4 regions of the Exiguobacterium sp. JMULE1 genome follow, and region 3 is predicted to be linked to each of the others. Evidence: predicted binding sites of a transcription regulator. Region 3 holds the regulator's gene; each other region holds the start of a gene.
What was found. The regulator Rex, encoded in region 3, represses fermentation and respiration genes when NADH is low (regulators of the CRP and FNR family bind a similar motif). The targets are predictions, from matches to a motif close to TTGTGAAATATTTCACAA.
Positions count from the first base shown of each region.

Region 1 (5,879 bases), 2.3 Mb from region 3:
TGACACGACAAGGAGAACTGTTGAACATTTCGCATGATGAACTCGAACTGGGATACCGGACAAGTTGCTTCTCGAAGAAAGAATACATCATCCTCGAAGGTCGATTTGCCTTAACAGAGGGTGACCCAGCACTAATCAAGGAAGTCATGGATGATTTGACGCATAAGCGAGAAACGAAACAACCACTCGAGTACCCTTCTTGTGGTAGCGTCTTTAAACGTCCAGAAGGCTATTTTGCAGGGAAGCTGATTCAAGATAGCAACTTACAGGGAACACGCATCGGTGGCGCTGAAGTGTCCAAGAAACACGCTGGTTTTATCGTCAACGTCGAGAATGCCTCTGCATCCGACTATATCGCGCTCATTCGTCATGTCCAAGAAACGGTTCAAGAAAAATTCGGTATCTTACTTGAGACAGAAGTGAAAATTATTGGTGAAGAAGCATAACAAGAATCTTACAAGAAAAGGTGAGCTCCGTATTCGGACTCACCTTTTTGTTCGTTTAGATTGACCAGTTTCCGTCACGCATGACTGATTCACGCGTTCCGTCTGCAAGTTCTCCTTCAATCGATAGATCCGCTGATCCAATCATGAAGTCGACATGCGTCATCGAGTCGTTCGCGCCTTGTGCTTCTAGTTCTTCTGCTGAAAGGCTAGGACCATTTTCGAGACACGTCGAGTACGCACGACCAATCGCTAAGTGGCATGAAGCATTTTCATCAAACAATGTATTATAGAATAGGATACCCGAGTCAGAAATCGGCGAACGGTGTGGCACGAGCGCAACTTCTCCAAGATAACGTGCACCTTCATCAAGTGAAATCAAGTCATCTAATGCTTCTTGACCCTGTTTCGCTTCCGCTTTAACGATTTTTCCGTTCTCGAACCAGAGTGTGAACTCATCAATCAAGTTCCCACTATAGCTAAGCGGTTTTGTGCTCGAGACGTGTCCGTTGACTCCTGTCTTTTTCGGTAACGTGAACACTTCTTCTGTCGGCAGATTCGCGATGAAATCAACACCATCTGCATTCGGACCACCGCCACCTAACCAAACATGACGTTCTGGTAATTCGATTGATAATTCTGTTCCTGGAGCTGTGTAGTGCAATGTTTTGTATTTCTTCTCTGTCAGGAATTTTGCTTTTGAACGCAGATTCTGATCATGATCCGCCCATGCAGCGACCGGATCCGCTTGATCGGCACGTGTAGCCTTTAAAATAGCTGACCAGAGCTCTTCAACAGCATTCTCTGAATCAGGGAATACTTTCTTCGCCCAGCTTTCAGAAGGTGCTGCTACGACACACCAGCTGACATTGTCACTCATGACGAACTTCCGCCAATTAGCAAGAGCGACACCGGCTGCTTTATTCGCACGTGCGATTCGGCTCGAGTCCACGCCATTCAATAAATCTGGATCTTCACTGACGACCGATAAGAACGCTGTCTTTTCTTCTGCCAGTTGGTCGTAACGTGCTTTTAACCAATCCGGGAACGTATCAAACGACTCTTCCGGTGCATCGAAATAACGGATTTTCGTCATCTCATCGTCTGACCATTGTACATATACTTGCGTAGCTCCTACTTCGTAGGCGACACGCGTGATTTCACGAACGAGCGGCAAATTTTCGATTCCTGCACGCACCTCGAGTTGTTGTCCTGGTTGTAGATTAATTCCCGTACGCACGGCTAAAGACGCGTATTGTTGTAATTCTGCTTGTGTCGGCATTATGTAATCCCCTTTCTTGTATCTTTATTTTCACGAAATAGTTGCAATTTTGCAAGAAATAAGGCGAAACTAGAAAGAGAAGAGAAGGAGGCATCACCATGGAATTCACACCCGGCGATTTTAAATCGGCTTATACGTATTTTCACCGACAGGCACTCGACCTCGTTGGTGATGAAAAAGCACAGCAAGAATTGTTAGTTCGAGCAGAAATCGGACTTGCGCACTTGACGCAAGATATCGCGTCTACAGAAAGCTCGGACATCGAACGCGAGGCAGAACTCGTCCTTTATTTTCAATTAAAACAACTGCTTGAAATGCTTCGTGCTCTCTATCAGAAAAAATTCGAAATGCATGCGGAGCAGGAACAATTGTTATTGACGGCCGTTCTGTACTTTACGTCTCCTGTTGACGCCTTACCGGACGATAACGTCCTCGGGCTCTTCGATGATGCACAAATCGTCGAGACGATTTACGAAGAACTGGCTGCAGACGTCGATCGCTTTCAACATATGGAATGAATGAAAAAAGCAGCTGTCGCGACAGCTGCTTTTTGATTATGCATTTTGTTTCGAAGCAATATGAACAGGTGTCGTGGATTGACGTGATTCATCTACTTCTAATTTTTCTTTATTCAGCCACGTATAGATCATTCCCATGAAGACTGCTCCACCAATGATGTTTCCAGCTAAAGCTGGCAACAGGTTATGCATCGCTCCGGCAAATGTGATCGTATCCGGATGTGGTACGACTAACGCAATGGAGAACAAGGCCATATTGGCGATGACGTGATCAAATCCAGATGCGAAGAAGACTGCGACCAGTACCATCATCATCATGATCTGCGCCAACTCATTCTTCATGTTCTTTGGAATGAAAATCGCTAAACAGACCATCCAGTTACAGAAGATAGCTCGTGTGAAGATTTCCCACGTCGTATGGTGGATCTTCGTTTCTGAGACAGAAAATAACCAGTTGTTCATACCAAGCTCTTGGATGATTCCTGTTTGAGAAAAGAGTAGCGCAAATGCTAATCCTCCAAGTCCATTTCCAATCAGACAGATCAACCAGACCTTCATCGTATCCATCTTCGTCGTATAGCCGCGCATCGTCGCCGTCGTGAAATACATCGTATTTCCTGTGAACAGCTCTGCCCCACCGTAAACGATCAGGACGAGTGCCACTCCGAAGGTCAGTCCACCAACAAGTGTCGCAACAGGTGACTCCGCCATATATAGACCGTTAATTGCTTTTAAGGTAAAAATAATTGCAAATCCAATGAAAATCCCTGCTAGCATGGCACGAACTAAGTACTCGAGAGGACGCATTTGTAGCATGCGCGTCGACTTGATTGCTTTATTCCGTAATCCTTCTAATGCTTCTACCTCGTTCATCGTAGAAACCTCTCTTTCTTTTGTTCAACACTTCACAATGTTTGTTCATTTATTATCATACTTCCATCTTAAAAGATGTTCAAGTATTGAATAGACCTGTTTTATCGTTTTTATAAAAGAACGAGATGTAAACGATATCATTGTGTCGAGATTGTGAAAAATGCCTTTTCTTGCTTTATACAACTAATTAGTTTGAATTCGTAGTCGTGATGCGAAGCGTTCAAAGAAAGTATTTCGCCTTGATGCATCGAGCACATAACCATCAATGACGACCCGATTAAAGCGTCTAGAAGAGGAAGTAGCTCGTTCAATATCGGTCGGAGTGTAGGCGTCGAATGTTTTCCGGTCCATCGTAAAATCTGCACCTGAATACGGATCCGTGTAGTAAATTTCGAGATCGGTCAAATCAGGAATCGTTGAAAATAAAAAGTGTATGATGCATCAGCACTTTAGATAACCGAGCTTTCAAAAAATCCTGATTCACTTGTAGTGTTCCAGTATCGGTACCAATCCAGGCTTGTCGCTCTTTTCCTGTAACCTCATAAACAAGCCGCAACGATTCCCCTTCGACATCTACCTGTTTTAAATCTGATGAGAACGGAAGTTGTTCGGCTAATTGACGAACCGCTACCGTATTCATCATCGAAGCACCCACTTGTCTCGCTACGAGATCTCCATCATGCCAAATAGACGTTCGATTTTCTTCATCCGATGGTTGAAAAATGCGAATACCAATTAGTATTACTAAACAAATACAACCAATAAGCAAGAACGTTTTTTTCATTTTCATCACCTTCCTAAAAAAACGTACCCTTTTTCATCTTTTTTCATAAGAAGGGTTGAAATTTTATGCATATGGGCGTACTCTTGCAGGCAGATACTCACAGAAGGAGGAGCATGAGGTCACTCATCATATTGCCATGACTACAACACACCCACAGAAAAAGAGAGTTGAAAAAATTAGTTTTTTAATCATCGGTACATTGCTTTATTCCCTTTACATCAGTTTACTACTATCTCCAAATGATATCGGATCAGGCGGTATCATGGGGATCACACTCATCATCCAAGAGCTCTTCCACACGCCAATCGGTTTAACGCAATTGCTTTTAAACATCCCACTCTTCCTTTTAGGTTTTCGTTTTCTGCGTAAACGGTTCATGTTCTTATCCGGCATCATCGTCGTTGCTTCCTCTTTTTTAATCGACTGGATTCCGACTCAAATTGTTCCGGAATCTTTAAATGATCCGCTCGTCGCCTCCATCTTTGCCGGTCTAGTCTCTGGACTTGCGATGGCATTGATATTCTTCGGTGGTGCTTCAACTGGAGGGCTTGATATTCTTGGAAAATTTTTCTTCGCTCGTTTTCATAACTGGCCACTTCCTCGCATATTTCTGATGCAAGATCTTGTCATCTACATCCTTGTTTGGTGGGTGTTTGACTTAAAACACGTTATGTACGCGCTCATCATGAGCTTCGTTCGCGCCAAAGCCCTTCAGACGGTTTACAGTTTCTATTCTGCTTCTAAGCAATGTATCATCATTTGTGAGAAAGCAGATGAAATCAATGAAGTCATTACAAAAGAACTCGGTCGTGGTGTCACGATTCTCGATGCACGTGGAGGATATTCCAACCGAACGAAAAAAATGGTCTATGTCGTCGTTCAAAATAATGAAATCGTCCGTTTGCAAGAGATCGTCTCTTCCGTTGAGCCAAATGCATTCGTTACATTCTCAGAAATTCATACGGTTTTCGGAAACTATAAGGAACATTCCTATTCGTTTTAACCAAGCGCAGCCAAGCTGCGCTTTTTCTTCTACATAAAACAGCTTCTCGGATTGCACTAGCTTTCCTGCTTTTTTATTCAGAATACTGACTTCTTACTTTCCTATCCCTATTCAAAAAATAGACAGGCTTCACTTTTCTTGTAATAGTAGTTAAGCTAATGACATGTCTTTTTATTTAAAGGAATGATTGCATGCACTCACTATGGCGTCAGCGTGTTCTGCTGATTCTTTTGATCAGTTTATTTGCCTCTATACCAATCATTTATGCCTTATCTGGTTATCGGACAATTGCGGCGATGACAGCGCAGATGAAGGATCATGATATACCGTTAATTAATCAAGTCGATCAGTTGGTTGAACATAATCGAGATCGAGCAAACGCAGTCCGCGGCCTCTTATTGTACGAAGATAATCGTTATATTGAACAATATTATTTTTCGACTTCGAAAATTCATGACTTACGTAATAGTCTGAATCAATCTTCGACTACTCCAGGAACAATTAAAGATCTTCTTCGTCGCAACAATGTCTGGGAGTCAGAAATCGAACGGGTTTTCGTCGTATATGAACGCCAAAGTCCAGCAGCAGCAAAACGTCTCGCCAGACAATCGACTCAAACGACTCAGACGATCCTTGAAGACTTATCACGTGTAAAAGATGATTTATATCGAACGCTTCAGGCAAAATTACAACAATCGGATGCGTTAATTGCTACATATAAATGGATGTGCCTCGGCCTGTCAATTCTGTCCTTTTTGATGATTAGTGCAACGATTTTTTTCTTCCATCGCTTCGTTCCTGCCATATCAGAGAAATCAGCACAAGAATAAACAAAAAGGAGCTGACTCAAAAGTCAGTCTTTACAAAGATAAGGGTGGCAGATCATCATTCTGCCACCCTTATCTCGTAACAAAAAGAATGACGCGTCACACGCCACTTCTACAGGAACAAGCGCGATTTTGCGCTATCAGAGACG
Region 1 covers NZ_SGWC01000002.1:487,202-493,080, reverse strand. Annotated here, with positions in the region: gene murB (UDP-N-acetylmuramate dehydrogenase) at 1-446, shown strand, start outside; gene EXW93_RS02715 (aminopeptidase) at 502-1,725, opposite strand; gene EXW93_RS02710 (YkvA family protein) at 1,824-2,243, shown strand; gene EXW93_RS02705 (formate/nitrite transporter family protein) at 2,280-3,116, opposite strand; gene EXW93_RS02700 (hypothetical protein) at 3,523-3,900, opposite strand; gene EXW93_RS02695 (YitT family protein) at 4,037-4,903, shown strand; gene EXW93_RS02690 (CHASE3 domain-containing protein) at 5,095-5,733, shown strand.
Region 1: the regulator Rex is predicted to act here: its motif matches at 3,137-3,154, upstream of EXW93_RS02705 (formate/nitrite transporter family protein).

Region 2 (5,879 bases), 1.6 Mb from region 3:
TCGTGGCAAGTAGTCGAAGATCATCTTGATTGCTTTGAGTGCTAGTCCATCCGTGTAGTCGTTCGCAAGCACCGAGACGTATGCTTCTGTCGCATGCGTCAAGACATCCATTCCGGTATCAGCAGTGATTGAAGCCGGGACGGTCATGACGAATTCTGGATCAACGATTGCGACGTCTGGTGTCAATGCATAGTCAGCAATCGGGTATTTGACATTTTTCTCTTTATCCGTGATGACGGTGAACGGTGTTACTTCTGAACCCGTACCCGAAGTCGTTGGAATCGCGACGAACTTCGCTTGACGACCGAGTGTCGGGAATTGATACGCCCGTTTGCGAATATCGAGGAATTTTTGACGCAAGTTCGAGAACGTTTCGTTCGGTTGTTCGTAGAAGAGCCACATTCCTTTTGCAGCATCCATCGCCGAACCACCACCGAGGGCGATAATCAAGTCAGGCTTGAAATCACGCATCGCTTGAGCACCTGTCTGAACAGTCGTCACCGATGGATCTGGTTCGACTTGGTCGAAGATCCGGTAACTGACGGACTGTGGTAAGTTTTGAATTACTTTATCGGCATACCCGAACTGTACCATCGTTGGATCAGTGACAATCATGACACGTGAGACGTCAGTCATCGACCGCAAGTACTGAACGGAGTTCTTTTCGAAGTAGATTTTTTCAGGGACCTTGAACCATTGCATGTTCACGCGTCGTCTCGCCACCTTTTTGACGTTGAGTAAGTGTTTCGCTGTCACGTTTTCAGAAACAGAGTTTTTCCCGTATGATCCGCAACCGAGTGTCAGTGATGGTGTCAACTCGTTGTACAGATCACCGATTCCGCCATGAGCAGATGGGCTGTTGACAAGGATCCGGCAGGCTTTCATGCGGAGTCCGAACGCTGTCATCAAGTCATCGTTCGTCGTATGAATGACGGCTGTATGACCGAGACCGCCGATTTCAAGCATCTGTTCTGCAATCGTGAACGCTTCTTCGGTCGAAGCGACGCGGTACGCACCGAGGACGGGACTGAGTTTTTCATGAGACAATGGTTCTGCCGCTCCGACGTTCTCGAGTTCTGCGACGAGCATGACCGTCGTTTCCGGAACATCGATGCCGGCTTTTTCTGCGATCCATGTCGCAGGTTTTCCGACGATGTCCGCGTTGACGGCACACGTATCGGTTTTGATGACGAGTGATTCGAGGCGTTGTTTTTCTTCCGGTGTACAGAAGTAACAACCGAGTGCTTCCATTTCCGCACGAACCGTCGCATAAATCTCTTGGTCGACGATGACGGCTTGCTCAGACGCACAAATCATCCCGTTATCAAACGTTTTTGAAAGAACAAGATCGCTGACTGCCCGTTTGACTTTCGCAGACTGTTCGATGTAACACGGAACGTTCCCTGGTCCAACACCAAGTGCAGGTTTACCTGTTGAATACGCCGATTTGACCATTCCTGCTCCACCTGTCGCAAGGACCATGGCGATTTTTTCATGGTTCATCAAGACTTTCGTTGCTTCAAGTGATGGTTCTTCGACCCATTGAATACAGTCTTTCGGTGCCCCTGCTTTGATGGCTGCGTCGCGGAGTGTTTTCGCTGCTTCAACGGAACAACGTTGTGCCGATGGGTGGAACGCGAAGACGATCGGGTTGCGCGTCTTGATCGCAATCAATGCTTTGAACATCGTCGTTGATGTCGGGTTCGTGACCGGTGTGACACCACAGACGACACCGACGGGTTCAGCGATATATGTGATGCCGTTTTGGACATCTTCTTCTAAAATCCCGACCGTTTTTTCATGACGTAGACTGTTGTAGATGTATTCTGTCGCAAACATGTTTTTAATCATCTTATCTTCAAAGACACCGCGTCCCGTCTCTTCTGCCGCGAGACGAGCGAGTTCGACGTGCCGTTCAAGTCCGGCAAGTGCCATATCCCGAACGATCGTATCGATTTTTTCTTGATCGAATGTCAGTAATTCTTGTAATGCGCGTTGCCCTTTTTCAACGATTTGTCCAACTGCTTGTTCGACCGGCGTTGCCGTCGATTTTGTTTTTTCTTTCACAGCCATGAGTGGTTTCCTCCCTGTCGTGGAACGAATCTGAGTTTGATTTGCTAACCATTATGTCAGGAATGCCAAGCTGTTTTTCAATAGTTTGTGCTTTCCTTCACAAATCAATCATAACCCCTTTTTCCTGTTTTGTGCATGACCATCCTGTGAATTCCATCACATCTTTGATAACGTTTACAACTGTTGTAAATTCCTCTTTTTCATCGTTTTGCTTCATGTACATGGATGTGTGCGATTTGTCACACCTCGCATTTTCCTGACTTGATAGCCGTTTCATCATCTTGTATTCTGATATGGGGTACATATTAAGAGCTACCACTAAAGGAGGACACTTGAATGTCAGTTGTACAGGAAATGCTAGCCTTCAACGAGCGATTCGTCGCCGAAAAACAGTATGAACAGTTCGTCTCGGATAAGTTCCCAGACAAAAAGGTCGTCATCCTGACGTGTATGGATGCCCGCTTGACGGAACTCCTCCCACACGCACTTGGTCTTAAGAACGGGGATGCGAAGATCATCAAAAATGCCGGTGCTATCCTATCGCACCCATTCGGTTCCGTCATGCGCTCGATTCTCGTCGCGTTGTATGCTCTTGGTGCTGAAGAAGTCGTCGTCATCGGTCACCACGACTGCGGCATGAGCACGATTGATCCTAACCACATGATCAACGAGATGAAGGATCGGGGCATCGACCAACAGATTCTTCACACGCTCGAAGTATCTGGCGTTGATTTGAATCAATGGTTGCGTGGTTTCACGTCAGTTCAAGAGAGCGTCGCTCACTCGGTCAGCCTCGTGAAGAACCATCCATTACTACCACCTGGGACGAACGTTCACGGACTCGTCATCGATCCGGGTACCGGTAAGCTCGACGTCGTCGATTGCTGATCACTCTCTATAGAAGAAACGCAAATAGATTCGGATATTCTACTCCGTCTTAATTTAAAAATAACGTGCCATATTTTCTCGTAACGGAGAAGGATGGCACGTTTTTCGTATGAGTCATTTTCAGTGATCAAAACGCTTCTCACTTCATGCTTCGGGGTATAACAGAATGTAACTTCTTGTGGAGAGCTAAAAAGCGTATCATTCATCTTTCGATTACGAGGTCAGACTTTTACTCTTGACAGCATTCCAACATGGCTGTAAGATACTTTAGTATAGTACAGTGATAACAAAAGAAAGTGTGGTTTTACTGAATGATAAACGCCGTATTGTTTGCCGTCTTTTTACTATTTATTTTAGCGATCTTCCGCGTCCACATCGTGCTCGCGATGGTCATCAGTTCGTTTGCTGGTGGTCTCGTCGGTGGTCTTGACCTGACTGCGACGACAAAAGCATTCTCCGGTGGTCTTGGTGACGGAGCAGAAATTGCCCTTAGCTACGCGATGCTCGGTGCATTTGCCGTCGCCCTCTCGAAAACAGGTTTACCGGATGCACTTGCGCACTCTTTGATTGCGCGTTCGCGTGGTAACGCAAGTGCCGCTTCCGTCAAAAAATTAAAAGGATTCATCTTGTTCGCGATTCTCTTGCTTGCGATCAGTTCACAAAACGTGTTGCCGATCCACATCGCATTCATTCCAATCATCATTCCGCCGTTGCTTGGTCTCTTTTCTCAGCTTAAGATCGATCGACGCCGGATAGCGATCATCATGACGTTCGGTCTTGTGACACCGTACATGTTCTTACCGGTTGGATTCGGAGACATTTACCTCAATCAGATTTTGCTGAAGAACCTGAAGGCAAATGGTCTCGATACTGCTGGAGCTTCCGTCATCGAAGCGATGGCGATTCCAGCACTCGGAATGGTCGTTGGTCTCTTGATCGGTTTGTACACCTACCGGAAAGAGCGGACGTATGAGATTCGCGACATCGCTCCAGACGATTATGAAATTCCGGTCATCACGAAAACAAAGCTTGTCTTAAGTGGTGTTGTCGTCATCGCGACCTTGATCGTACAACTACAGACCGGATCAATGATTCTCGCTGCGACGACGGGGTTGATCCTCTTCTTGTTGCTTCGTCTTGTTCGCTTCAGTGAAGCAGATGACGTCATTACACGCGGTATGCGCATGATGTCATTCATCGGTTTCGTCATGATTTCAGCGAACGGATTCTCAAACGTCTTGCGTAAGACGGGCGATATCGAGCCTCTCGTCGAGAACTCGAAAGCGTTGATGGGCGATTCGCAACTCGTTGCCGCCTTCGTCATGCTCTTGATTGGTCTTCTCGTCACGATGGGTATCGGCTCCAGTTTCTCGACCGTTCCGATCATCGCTGCCATCTTCGTTCCACTTTGTATCCAGTACGGATTCAGCTTAGAAGCGACGATTGCCATCATCGGTACATCCGGTGCTCTCGGTGACGCGGGTAGCCCAGCATCTGACTCGACACTCGGACCAACGAGTGGTTTGAATGCTGATGGTCAGCATGATCACATGCGAGAAACGGTCATTCCGACGTTCCTGCACTACAATATTCCATTACTCATCTTCGGTACGATCGCTGCGGTCGTATTATAAAAACAAGACGGATTCGCTGTCATCGCGAATCCGTCTTTTGAATTGTCTCCGTTTTTTTCCTTTTCATTTCGTCCTCGGTTCTCTAAAATAAAGGAATGAACTGATACAAAGGAGTTGTCTAACGTGTTATCTCAAGTCGTCAACCAGATTTTGCTTTCGCTTGCCGATCTCGGATATTTCGGCATCGCCCTCGGGTTGATGATTGAAATCATACCGAGTGAAATCGTCCTCTCTTACGGAGGATTCATGATTTCCCAAGGAACGATCGGCTGGCCGCTTGCTATCGTCGCTGCCGTCATCGGTGGATTATTCTCGCAATTATTCTTATATTGGTTCGCTCGCTACGGCGGTCGTCCCCTTATCCTGAAATACGGGAAGTATGTTTTGATTTCAGAACATCATCTCGATCTAGCCGAGCGTTGGTTCTTAAAGTACGGACAAGGCGTCATCTTTGGAGCCCGTTTCATCCCGGTCGTCCGTCATGCCATCTCGATTCCGGCAGGTCTTGCCAAGATGGATCAAACGAAGTTTTCTCTTTATACGGTGCTTGCGATCATTCCGTGGTCGATCTTGTTCCTGTATCTTGGTGAAACGCTCGGAACGAACTGGCGCTCGATCAAGGAAGTGGCTGCACCGTACACGAACGGTGTCCTAATCGCTGCCGTCGTCTTGATCATCTTCTATGTCATCTACAAACGCCGTCAACGAACGGTTTGAACAACTAGCAGTCTGTCTGACGACGGACTGTTTTTTTAAACAAACAGGAGGTCCTGCCATGCTCACATCCCCACTTGCTCATTTTCCGTTACGTCGTTTGACTGCATCCTATCGGGCGGGTCATCCTGTCGCGACCGGGATCACCGTCGACGGACATATTTTAATCGTCGAAGAAACCCTCGACGAAGCACGCAATGAACACGTCCTTTCCATTCATCAATTGAAGGATGATTGGCGTAAGACGACGATCGTTAAAAAAAGCGAAATTGATTTTTCGCTCGTCGATCGATTTCCGGATGGACGTTTGTTACTCGTCGCTTCCCGTTGCGATGATGACGTAGACGGAACGTGGTTGCCGAATGCCTTTATTTATGATGTTCAGGGAAATCTAGTCAATCAATTTTGTTTAGATGATGGGATTCAAAACATGCAAATCGATGAACGAGGGTGGATTTGGGTCAGTTATTTTGACGAAGGTGTCTATGCTGACGCCGTAACCAGTTCAAATGGTGCCTTTGGTCTCGTCGCTTTTGACGATACGGGCGAAGTAAAATATAAAAACCGTCA
Region 2 covers NZ_SGWC01000002.1:1,177,500-1,183,378, reverse strand. Annotated here, with positions in the region: gene adhE (bifunctional acetaldehyde-CoA/alcohol dehydrogenase) at 1-2,073, opposite strand, end outside; gene EXW93_RS06205 (beta-class carbonic anhydrase) at 2,410-2,961, shown strand; gene EXW93_RS06200 (Na+/H+ antiporter family protein) at 3,276-4,595, shown strand; gene uptA (undecaprenyl phosphate transporter UptA) at 4,719-5,312, shown strand; gene EXW93_RS06190 (hypothetical protein) at 5,371-5,879, shown strand, end outside.
Region 2: the regulator Rex is predicted to act here: its motif matches at 2,159-2,176, upstream of adhE (bifunctional acetaldehyde-CoA/alcohol dehydrogenase).

Region 3 (5,879 bases):
TCGAGTTCATGTTGAATGAGCGAGACGATATCTTCCGTATTCCCAGACATGCTGACGAATCCAATCGCGATATGCATGCATCTTCCTCCTTTCACTGTACTTCTCTACTTTAATTGATAATGATTATCAATGTCAAAGGACATATAAAAAAGCACCTTCCGAAGAAGATGCTTTTCTATACATTAGTCTTGTAGTTCGGCCCATTCCTCAATGGAACGAATGACCGGTTCGAGTTGGCGCCCTTTGTCGGTCAAACTGTATTGAATCTTAATCGGACGATCGGGAATGACAGTCCGGATGACGATGCCTTCCGCTTCGAGCTCCTTCATACGTTCCGTGAGCATACGACCTGATAATTCGGGAATGGCATCTTGAATCTCATTGAAACGACATGTCTTCGTCAACAAGTGACGTAAGATCAGACCCGTCCATTTCTTACCTAAGATTTCAAAGGCATGTTCGACTTTGGGACAAAGAGCCGGTTGGATTGCGACTTCTTCCATCAGCACTCATCCTTTCTATAGTTGTAGTATACCCGCTTCTGCTAAAAAAATCGAATCATTTTACTTAATGTAACAAAAAGAACTAAAACAAATCTATTTACTTTTAGTAAGTGATAAGATATAGTCTGTTTATTGAGTTACTTAAAGTAACTAAAATACATTAGGTAAAAGGAGAAGAGAGCAATGATGGATACAGGACTTTTAATCATTCGTTTAATCATCGGCTTAACGTTCGCTGCACACGGGACACAAAAATTATTTGGTTGGTTCGGTGGACACGGAATCGCTGGAACAGGCGGTTGGTTCGAATCAATCGGCATGAAGCCAGGGAAGGCACTCGCGATTACAGCAGGTCTTGCTGAATTGATCGGCGGCTTGTTGTTTGCAGGAGGCGTATTCCTCTGGATCGCAGCGCTCCTCATCATCGGATCGATGCTTGTTGCGATCGTTAAAGTACACGGTGCGAATGGTTACTGGGTGACGCAGAACGGGTACGAATACAACATGGCATTGATCGTCATCGCGCTTGGTGTAGCGATGATCGGTGCTGGAGACTATTCACTCGCTGCACTCATCGGGTGAAGAAAAAGGTGGGTCATTCATGAAGTTTAAGGCATCAACGCTTAGTGCAAAAGACAATTATAAATTACTGATCGGAAGCATCATTCCGCGTCCGATTGCTTTCGTGACAACGCAAGGAGAAGACGGGACGGTCAACGCTGCACCGTTTTCCTTCTTTACGGTCGCTTCAAGCAGTCCGCCGCAACTGGTGATCGCCGTACAACGGACGGATCAGGGGCAGAAGGATACGGCACGTAACATCTTAGCGAAACAAAGTTATGTCATCCATATCGTCAGCGAAGAGATCGTCGACGCAGTCAATGAGACAGCAGCGCCACTTGCTTACGGTGAAAGTGAGCTTAAGCGGACGGACTTAACACTCGTCGATAGTGACGCAATCGAAGTACCCGGAATCGCGGAAGCGAAAATTCGCTTCGAGATGCGCTTGACGCAACACGTCGAGCTAGAAGGTGCCGATCTTCTAATCGGGGAAGTACTGCGCTATCACGTTGCAGATGAACTCGTCGAGTCGTTCCGAATTGACGCGGCAGGCTTGAAGGCTGTCGCTCGTTTAGCAGGGAATGATTATGCGACGATCGGGAAGACGTTTACGATTGCCCGACCGACGAAATGATCGAAGTGTGAATGCCTGACTCATCGTACGATTCATTTTGATTCAAACAAAAAGGAGTGGAGAGACCGGTCTAACTACCGGAATCTCCACTCCTTTTTTCATGTCGTTCATCTGATTCATCAAGGCTGAGGATCGATTTCGTTTGAAGAGGCTTCAAGACCATGACGTTTACTGTACTGATAGCCATCGAGCAAATAAAAGACGATTGCGAGTGCCCATATTCCGACGCAGCTGATCAAGAAAGCGCTGATTGGAGAGACACTACCGTAATACGATAAGATCAACGGATCATTGAGTTCGACGAATAGCTGTATCGTCAGGAGCGTACAGCATAATCCCGAGAGTAAACTGATGAAGAGCCCACTCCATGTCTGGATGACGAGACCGATCATGCAGGAAATCAAGAGGAACAAAGGAAGTGCAGCATTGAAGGCATCTGGACGAATAAAGACGGATACATAATCGGCATATAACGGTACGAAATAGAGAACACCGGATAGTAATCCTAAGATGAGATTGATGAAAAAGCTCTTCGTCCGCATCAGTGTTGGTTCTCCCATCGTTCCATTAATTCGAGCAAATCGACATCAATCTGATCACGTTCTGCCGAAAGTGCCGTTGCTTTCGGAATGTCATTGAAGACTTCCGGTTCGCAAAGCAACTGTTCGATCTCCGCTGAACGCTGTTCGAGCCGCTCAATGTCTTGTTCGAGTTGTTCGATTTGCTGACGGCGCTTGCGCTCTTCTTTCTGCGCTTCTTTATCGATCGTCTTCGACGCCGTGACCTTTGCAGCTTTTGCTTCCTCGGCTTCAAGACGCGCAATCTCTTCTTGCTCCGCCTTCTTCTCCGTGTAGTACGAATAATCACCGAGGTATTCCGTCACGCCGGCTTCACTCATCTCGATGACGCGGGTCGCGATTCGGTCGATGAAGTAACGGTCGTGAGAGACGAATAACAGCGTTCCTTCGTAGTCGACGAGCGCATTTTCAAGGACCATCTTCGAATCTAGATCTAAATGGTTCGTTGGCTCATCGAGGACGAGGACGTTCGTTTTCCGGAGTTTCAGTTTTGCAAGTGCGAGACGTCCGCGTTCGCCACCAGATAACTCATGGACGATCTTGAAGACATCGTCACCGCTAAACAAGAATTGCCCGAGGACAGACCGGACTTCTTGTTCACGCATCAGTGGCCATTCGTTCCAAATCTCATCGATGACGCGGTTCCGGTCATTGAGTTCTGCCTGCTCTTGATCGTAATATCCGATCGAGACGCCAGTTCCGAAACGGAAATCACCGAAGAGGGGGCGTAAGCGACCGACGAGGACTTTTAAGAGCGTCGACTTTCCGATGCCGTTCGGTCCGACGAGTGCCAGTGATTCACCGCGTTGCAAGCGGAACGTGATGTCTTTTGAGACAGCTTCTTCGTAACCGATCGCCAGTTGATTCACTTGAAGAACGTCGTTTCCGCTCTGTTTTTCAATCGGGAAGGACAGGACCGTGCTACGCTCATCCCCATCTGGTCGGTCGAGCCGGTCGACTTTCTCGAGTCGCTTCCGGACACTTTGGGCACGTTTTGTCGTCGTCGCCCGAGCGATGTTGCGTTGAATGAAGTCCTGCATCTTCGCGATCTCTTCTTGTTGCTGTTCGAACTGTTTCATTTCTTGATCGTACAATGCCGCTTTTTGTTCCAAGTACTTCGTGTAGTTACCGGTGAACTTACGGCAGACATTGCGTGACAGCTCATAGACGACATTGACGACTTGGTCAAGGAAGTACCGGTCGTGCGAGACGATCAGAACGGCACCACGATAACCGCCGAGGTAACTTTCGAGCCAAGCGAGCGTATCGATATCGAGGTGGTTGGTTGGCTCATCGAGAATGAGGAGCTCTGGTGCTTGCAGGAGCATCTTCGCTAAGGCGAGACGTGTCCGTTGACCACCGGATAACGTTTGGATCCGGCGCGAATAATCGTCCGGATAAAAGCGCATGCCGTGCAGGACGGAGCGGATATTCGCTTCGAACTGATAACCACCCGCTTCTGAGAAGTCGTGTTGCGCTTGATCGTACGTCTTTAGGAGACGATCGTAAGCGATCGGGTCGTTCAAGATATGCTCCATACCCATTTCGATTTCCATCCGACGCAGTGTTCGTTCTTGTTCCTGCAAATGTTCAAAGACGGTCAGCATCTCGTTCCAGATCGTCTCGTTCGATTCAAGACCACTGTCCTGCGCGAGATAACCGATTTTGACATCCTTACCTTTCATGATGTCACCCGAGTCATGACTGAGTTCGCCAGCAATGATTTTGAGCAATGTCGATTTACCAGCACCATTTCGTCCGACGAGCGCAATCCGGTCGCGCTCTTGTACTTCCAATTTGATATTTTCTAAAATCGGCTCAACGCCGAATGATTTCGAGAGTTGGTTGACTTGTAAGAGTATCATTTCCATCCATCCTTCCACCCTTTAGTCTATCACGAACAAAAGCGCGAGGTCCTGCGGAATATATTATTTGTGACTCTATGTGAAGTGGTTTACAATCAAGGAGAGTAGAAAGCTTTTTGCAAAGATTTGGGTGCCACGATGGATGTGGCCGAAGGGGGAACTGCAGGATGAATGGACCAGACACAAAAATTCCACAAGCGACAGCAAAACGGTTGCCGCTATATTATCGCTTCATCCAAAGTTTATACAATTCAGGCAAGCTCCGCGTCTCTTCTGCTGAGTTAAGCGAGGCGGTGAAGGTTGATTCAGCAACGATTCGTCGCGATTTTTCCTACTTTGGGGCATTAGGGAAGAAGGGGTATGGATATAACGTTCAACATCTCTTAACGTTTTTCCGCAAAACCTTGAATCAAGATGAGGTGACGAATGTTGCCTTAATCGGGGTCGGTCATCTCGGAACAGCGTTTGCAAATTATAACTTTTTAAAGAATAATAGTACTCGGATAGTCGTTGCGTTTGATGCGGACGAAGAGAAGGTCGGAACAACGACGCATGACGTTCCAATCTATCATGTTTCGGACATGAAAGAACAAATCGAAGCGAATCAGGTCGATGTTGCCATCTTGACGGTTCCATCCCAGTTCGCGCAGTCAGTAGCGGATGAGTTAGTCGAGTATGGTGTGACTGGCATCCTGAACTTTACGCCCGCGCGGTTGAACGTGCCAGCGAGCGTCCGGGTCCATCACATCGATTTATCGATCGAGTTGCAGTCGTTAGTTTATTTCATGAAGCATTATTCGCAATCAGCTGAAGGAGTGAAATCATAATGGAAAACCTTATCCCGTCAACTATAGCATTCATCGGACCAGGTAGTTTAGCACTAATCGGTGTCGTCGCATTAATCATCTTCGGACCGAAGAAATTACCTGAACTTGGTCGTGCTGCGGGTCAGACATTGAAAGAGTTCAAGAGCGCAACGAACGGTATCATGGACGACGATAAAAAGGATGAACCGAAAGAGAAGTGATTGAATCATGGCGATTGATCAAGAACAAAGCGTGACGTCGCATCTGGACGAACTGCGTAAACGGATCGTCTGGTCGCTTATCATCGTCGTCGTCCTGTTCGCTGTTGCATTTCCGCTCGTCCGACCGCTCGTTCGCTTCTTGCAAGCGGACTTAAAAGAGCTCGGTATCGGTTTGAATGCCTTCAACGTCGCAGATCCTTTAATGTTGTATTTGAATCTTGCGTTCATCATCGCAATCGTGCTGGCATCGCCGTTCTGGATGTATCAACTGTGGGCATTCGTCCGCCCTGGTCTGTATGATAAGGAGCAAAAAGCGACATTGACGTATATTCCGGTCATCTTCTTTCTATTTTTGGCTGGTGTAGCCTTCTCATACTTTTGGTTGTTACCTTTCTTATTAAAAGTTTCGACTGAATTAGGGAAGGAACTCGGAATCGAACAAGTCATCGGAGTCGAGAACTACTTCAGTTTTTTAATCCGATTAACGATTCCGTTCGGTCTTCTTTTCCAATTGCCGGTCGTGACGATGTTTCTGACACGTCTTGGTCTCGTGACGCCAATTTTCATGCGAAAGAATCGGAAATATGCGTACTTTGCGCTGTTCGTCGTTGCGGCATTGATCGCACCGCCGGACGTGACGTCACACTTGATGATCTCGGTCCCATTGTTCGTTCTCTATGAGATCAGCATCTTGATTTCTGCGCGGACGTA
Region 3 covers NZ_SGWC01000002.1:2,816,614-2,822,492, reverse strand. Annotated here, with positions in the region: gene EXW93_RS14800 (flavodoxin) at 1-77, opposite strand, end outside; gene EXW93_RS14795 (winged helix-turn-helix transcriptional regulator) at 183-503, opposite strand; gene EXW93_RS14790 (DoxX family protein) at 687-1,085, shown strand; gene EXW93_RS14785 (flavin reductase family protein) at 1,105-1,698, shown strand; gene EXW93_RS14780 (hypothetical protein) at 1,818-2,240, opposite strand; gene EXW93_RS14775 (ATP-binding cassette domain-containing protein) at 2,240-4,141, opposite strand; gene EXW93_RS14770 (redox-sensing transcriptional repressor Rex) at 4,309-4,968, shown strand; gene EXW93_RS14765 (twin-arginine translocase TatA/TatE family subunit) at 4,968-5,168, shown strand; gene tatC (twin-arginine translocase subunit TatC) at 5,176-5,879, shown strand, end outside.

Region 4 (5,879 bases), 2.0 Mb from region 3:
CAAATCCAAAATTGCCATCTTGACTGTCGTGCCGCCGATATCAATGCCGAGTAACCATTTCATTGCTTCGTCTCCCCTATACTCATATAATGTCTGCTTCCTCATTTTACCGGACATAACCCGTTTGCGCAAAGGGTTGCACAATCTTAAATGTTATCGGATTGTGAACGCTTTAATTCATGTCGTAAGATTAGTTTCGCTGAATCGTACTGACGTTGTTCCAAAACGCCTGCTTCTTGTAATTCATCGAGTTCAAGCATCATCATCGCGATATCGGACGCTCGGTCCCCAAGATAGATGAATGTTCCGTATGTCTTGAGTAACTGCTGTACGTCATACAGTGTCTTCATCAACCATCGGCTCCTTTACATAGGCATGCAACAAATCATATGTCGCTTGTAACGACGTCTCATGTGTACGTTCGTACGAATGACTCGATTCGATTCCCGGACCGAACAATCCGTGCCGGACGTCGTGTCCCGCACTTACTGCCGCTGAGGCATCCGAGCTATAGAATGGATAGATATCAACCTTATATGGAATACTGTTACGTTGTGCTAAACGCGTTAACTGGTGGCGTAAAGCCAAGTCATATGGACCCGAACCATCTTTCGCACAGATCGAGACCGTGAATTCATCGGAGTGTTGACCGTCTCCTAGTGCCCCCATGTCGACCGCGATGTATTCTGCGACTTCTTCCGTGAATCCAGCATTTCCACCGAATCCAACTTCTTCGTAATTTGAAATCAGAATCTGGACCGTGTGTGGCAGCTCGATTGTTTTCCATTCCTTGATCAATTCAAGCAACAAAGCAACGGATGCTTTATCGTCGAGATGGCGCGACTTCACGAATCCCGTTTCCGTGTAGAGGAATCGCGGATCAAATGTTACGATGTCTCCTACTTCAATCCCCGCAACGCGCGTCTCTTCCGCTGTCGTTGAACGGATATCGAGCCGTACTTCGATATTATCAGCGGAGCGTTCCGTCTTATTCGTCTCGCGCGACGTATGAACACTCGAATGGTGGAACACGATTGTACCTGAAATCGTTTGACCGTCCATCTTGTGAATGAGACAGTTCTCACCTTCAATTGCTGTCCAAGCATATCCCCCCAGTTGTGATAAACGAAGTCGTCCTGTTGGTAAAATCTCTTTCACCATCGCTCCTAGTGTGTCGACGTGTGCCGTCAGTAACCGCGTACGCGTTGAAGCACCAGGTAGTGTCGCTAAAATCGCTCCTTTCTCAAGTTTTCGATACGTGATTCCTTCTGATACCAATCGCTTTTCTACATATGTAATCGCTTCTTTTGTCGAACCTGTTGGACTCGGAATCGAGACAAGCTCTTCAATCGTACGTATGACTTCTTTCATTTTCATTCGCTCCCTTTCAATCGGACTACGATGTGACATCCGCTTTGTTCTCATGATAACAAATATTCATTCTTTGCCGATACTGATATCCTACGGATACCATGCAAAAAAGCTGTAGCACTTTTTTTGCTACAGCTTCTAATCTACATCCTCTGAAAAACTTAGACGTACTTCTTCATCCAAATATCATCACGATATGTGCCGTCTTCTAATTTTACGGAATCTGGGTCTTCGGCATATACTTCAAAACCGAGCGACTCATAAAGATTTTGTGCGGCTTCGTTTCCTGATAAAACGGCAAGAATGACTTGCTCGACGTCCGGTAACTTTTTCGCTTCCTCGATTAAGGCTTCCATTAAAGCGCGACCAGTACCCCCGCGATATTCAGGTGATACGTATACTCCAGAAATCATCGCTTTATGCGATTCACGTGACAATTCATATGGTTTGACCTGACCAAACCCAAACAACGTATCACCGTCGAACATACCAAGCCAAACCTCATCGGAGTCGGGTTCTCCCTCAAGTCCTTCTTGTACTTCGCGGAGCGGGGTTTGCTGTTCATCATCAAACGAATGACCGAATGCATCTGGATGATTTTTTAATCCCTCAAGGCGTAGATTCCAGTATTGTTCTGCATCCTCTTTAGTTAGTTTTCGAAAAGTATACATGACTGTCGGTTCTCTCCTTTTTGGGTATCATGACGTACAAAAAATGACGTAAAAATGCTTCTATCTCTTACTTAACCCTTTTCTAGTAAAATAAAACCTAGATTTTTCTCTTTTTACTACTGGACGAATAGATGTGATTTTTTATGTATTCGTTCTTTACATCAAAAAAACTCAAGTGTGGACAATATAAAGCAAGTCCGACACTTGAGTTTTTTTACTACTTTATTTCGGTAATACCTTCAGCATGATGCGTACGCTTATCCTTGCAAGACGGGTTCAAGCGTCTGACGCAATACATCAGCAGAATGATGGAATTTCTTCAACTCTTCTTCCGTCAATGAGACTTCAATGATTTCACGCACACCTTGACGATTAATGATGGCGGGAACTCCAATGTGGATACCGGAAATGCCATACTGCCCATCGACATGCGCACCGACCGTTAATAGACAGTTCTCATTTCCGAGGATGGCACGAACGATCCGAACAAGCCCAAGCCCGATCGCATAGTAGGTTGCCCCTTTGCGCTCGATGATATGATAAGCAGCATCTCGGACGTTGATGTAAATTTGATCAAGATCTGCTTGAGAATAACGATCGTCTTCAGCAAGTAGTTCATCAATCGTTTTTCCATAAATACGGCTGTTACTCCAGGCAGCGAATTCCGTATCACCATGTTCTCCAAGAATATAGGCATGGGCATTTCGGGAGTCAATGTGAAAGTATTCTCCAAGCATTTGACGCAGACGTGCTGTATCAAGCACCGTTCCTGATCCAAATACGCGGGATTTCGGAAGACCGGAATATTTCCAGGCAAGATGCGCCATGATATCAACCGGATTAGAAGCCACGACGATGATCCCATCAAAACCAGAATCCATGATTTGACGAATCATTTCTTTCATGATCAACGCATTCTTTGCAACGAGATCGAGTCTTGTCTCACCTGGTTTTTGTGGAGCGCCTGCCGTGATGACGACGACTTCCGCTTCGCGGCAGTCCGCGTAGTCGCCAGCCCATATTCGCATCGGTGAAGAGCTAAATGGTGTTCCATGGTTTAAGTCCATTGCCTCGCCCTCTGCTTTGGCTTTGTTGACATCAATGATGACAAGTTCTTCACAAAGCCCAGCTGTTGACATCTGATAGGCAAAGCTTGAGCCGACTGCACCAGCTCCAATGAGGGCTACCCGTGTCACTTTCGCATGTAATTCCATATCGTTATGTCCACCCTTTCATTCATCCTAAGAGTTTGTTAACTATCTCACAAATAAATTGTAACATCTTTCACATTATTTGTATCATGTGAAATTAATCACATTTGTCCGTTTTGTGTCATTGATATCCTAACATAAGGAATTACATACTCATATACTTTCCAGTTACCAGAATCGAACGATGATAAACCCGATTCCACTTGCCAAACCACTCGTTAAGACATTGACAGCATCATTCCCTAAAAATCGAATACCTGAAACATAAGCTGTCGGTTGCCCATGGTGCTTTCGCTTTTCTGTGTATTCCCCACAAACTGTACATCGGTAAACGCGTTGCCCTACTGCTCCAAATAGTGTATCCAGCAGGCTCCCGAGTACACCGATGCTTGTTACGAGTAAGACGTCTCTTAAAGAAAGAGAAAATATCCAATGCGCTGCTATCGCGATGAACGCAGCTCCTGCGATCGTACCGACCGTTCCAATCAGCGACATCGCTCCACTTGTTCCTGCTGGTACCCGTCGTAACGTTTTGAGCGACCATGGATCACGTCTTGAGAGCGGTCCGATTTCGGATGCCCACGTATCAGCATTCGATGCTGCGATGACGAATAGAAACAACAAGAGATACGCAAAATCCATCGTCATGGCATACGCTAAGGCAGCAACGAACGCTCCCCCTCCATTCGCAAGGACTTGCCATCCGTCACGCGCGCCGTCTTTCTCAACGATGGAGTCGACCGATTGTTTTCTAGATCGTCCGACCTTCGATAACAGACTCGAGCTACCAAAGAAGAGTAAGAGTACTACTAATCCTTGCCAACCGAATCCGAATGAGACACCACTACCGACGAGCAGGGTCATGATAGCACCACTTGTCGTCAATAAACGAAAAGATCGTCCGGTCCAAGCAAGCAATAGACAAAACAAAATGGTCGCGCTTAGCATCGGATGACCTCTAATTCAGTGACGATCAAGTCAACGGGGATATCAAAGGCTTCCACTTCGAAATCTGGAAGAAGTTGTTCAGAAAAGGCAATCGATACTTTACATCCTGTATATGGCACGAGTGCACGATCGTAATAGCCTCCTCCCCATCCTAAACGATAGCCGTCCCGACGATAGGCGCGACCTGGAACGAGGCAAAGCTCTGCTTGATCAAGTGAGGCGCGACGTGCTGAAGCGATCGGTTCAGCAATCCCCATCTGATTTGCTTGCAGTTGATCTTCTGGTCCATGTTCATAAAAGATCATCTCGTCTCCGACTACTTTTGGTATCAAGACCGTCTTGCCCTCTTGCCACGCCTGTTCAATCAGCATTCTTGTATCACATTCATTTCGAAAAGCTAATGTGATCGCGACACAAGTCGCTTGTTGCCATTCAGGTAATAATAATACATGTTCGTGAATCAACCGTTCCTTCTCCGCACGGTTCTCCATCATATCGAGTCGTTCTTTGATCAGACGGCGTACTTCTTGTTTATTCATGAATGTCTTCCTTTCCACAAAAAAAGCCATCACACGAAGTGACGGCTTCCATCTCAATTATTTCACTTCACGGTGAAGTGTGTGCTTACGGAGACGTGGGTTGTATTTCTTCAACTCAAGACGCTCTGGGTTGTTACGCTTGTTCTTTTTAGTGATATAAGTACGGTCACCAGTTTCAGTGCAAGCTAATGTGATTTTAACGCGCATGGGATTCCCTCCTATCTAGCTCTCGATGTATCAAGTGATTTTGCTTTACATAAGGTTAAGCATACTCAAGTATCGTACCAAGAAAGGAAAGGAATTGCAACTGTTCATCCGTTCTTTTTCGGATTCGTCACGTGTTGATATGGTTTTTCAAGGTTCTCTTCAAAACGCAGTGGCTTCTTTTCGACGTGATACTCTTGTTCCACCCCGTGACGTGACTCTTCTCGTTCTAGATAAACAACCGCTGATTGGCGCAACGCATCTCCTTCAAGTCGTTTTAAGGCAACGACCAGACCACCTGAACGATCAGGAGAACGCTCACTTTCGACATCGTAGACGTTACTGACGAGTGGCAACTCTTTGATCTTCGCGATAGCTTGGGCAGCTGATGCGGTCTCCATGTTGAAGTTGTGGATGACTGCGAAATCAACGATCTTACTCAAAGCTTGCGCTTGGCGTAAGAAGGCTAAATTTAGTGCCGCCAGTTGGTTATAGGTCTGAACGAGCGGTAGACCTGTCACTTGCACTCCGTAAACGTGAACACCTTCTTCAAATCGATACGCTTCCGGATGTTCCGTGACGACATAGACGTTCTCACCAGCAGCAGCGAGCCGTCGAGCGAGCTCCGAAGCTGGTCGGTCTGACGCATCATATTGTCGGACGAACAATAAGATGGCGTCTGTATTCCAAGATTTCTCACGCTTCACTGCCACGTAGTAATCATGTGCCGTCAAGAAGACATCCGGTTCAATATCTGAATCTTGAAGAAAAGGATATTCGCGATATCGAGCATCCAACCATTCCACCGTCAGCTCCTCAGCATCCAGTCGACGCTCGGTTTCTTCAAAACGTAAGATATGCTCCCGGAAACGATTCGCAGCATACTGCGCTGTCGTCTGTCCATCAAGGATGAACGGCCAGTCGCTCGAGACAGC
Region 4 covers NZ_SGWC01000002.1:823,956-829,834, reverse strand. Annotated here, with positions in the region: gene EXW93_RS04395 (ROK family glucokinase) at 1-63, opposite strand, end outside; gene EXW93_RS04390 (YqgQ family protein) at 147-350, opposite strand; gene EXW93_RS04385 (M42 family metallopeptidase) at 334-1,371, opposite strand; gene EXW93_RS04380 (GNAT family N-acetyltransferase) at 1,533-2,042, opposite strand; gene EXW93_RS04375 (L-lactate dehydrogenase) at 2,300-3,256, opposite strand; gene EXW93_RS04370 (DUF92 domain-containing protein) at 3,422-4,201, opposite strand; gene EXW93_RS04365 (5-formyltetrahydrofolate cyclo-ligase) at 4,195-4,740, opposite strand; gene rpmG (50S ribosomal protein L33) at 4,798-4,947, opposite strand; gene EXW93_RS04355 (1,4-alpha-glucan branching protein domain-containing protein) at 5,052-5,879, opposite strand, start outside.
Region 4: the regulator Rex is predicted to act here: its motif matches at 3,343-3,360, upstream of EXW93_RS04375 (L-lactate dehydrogenase).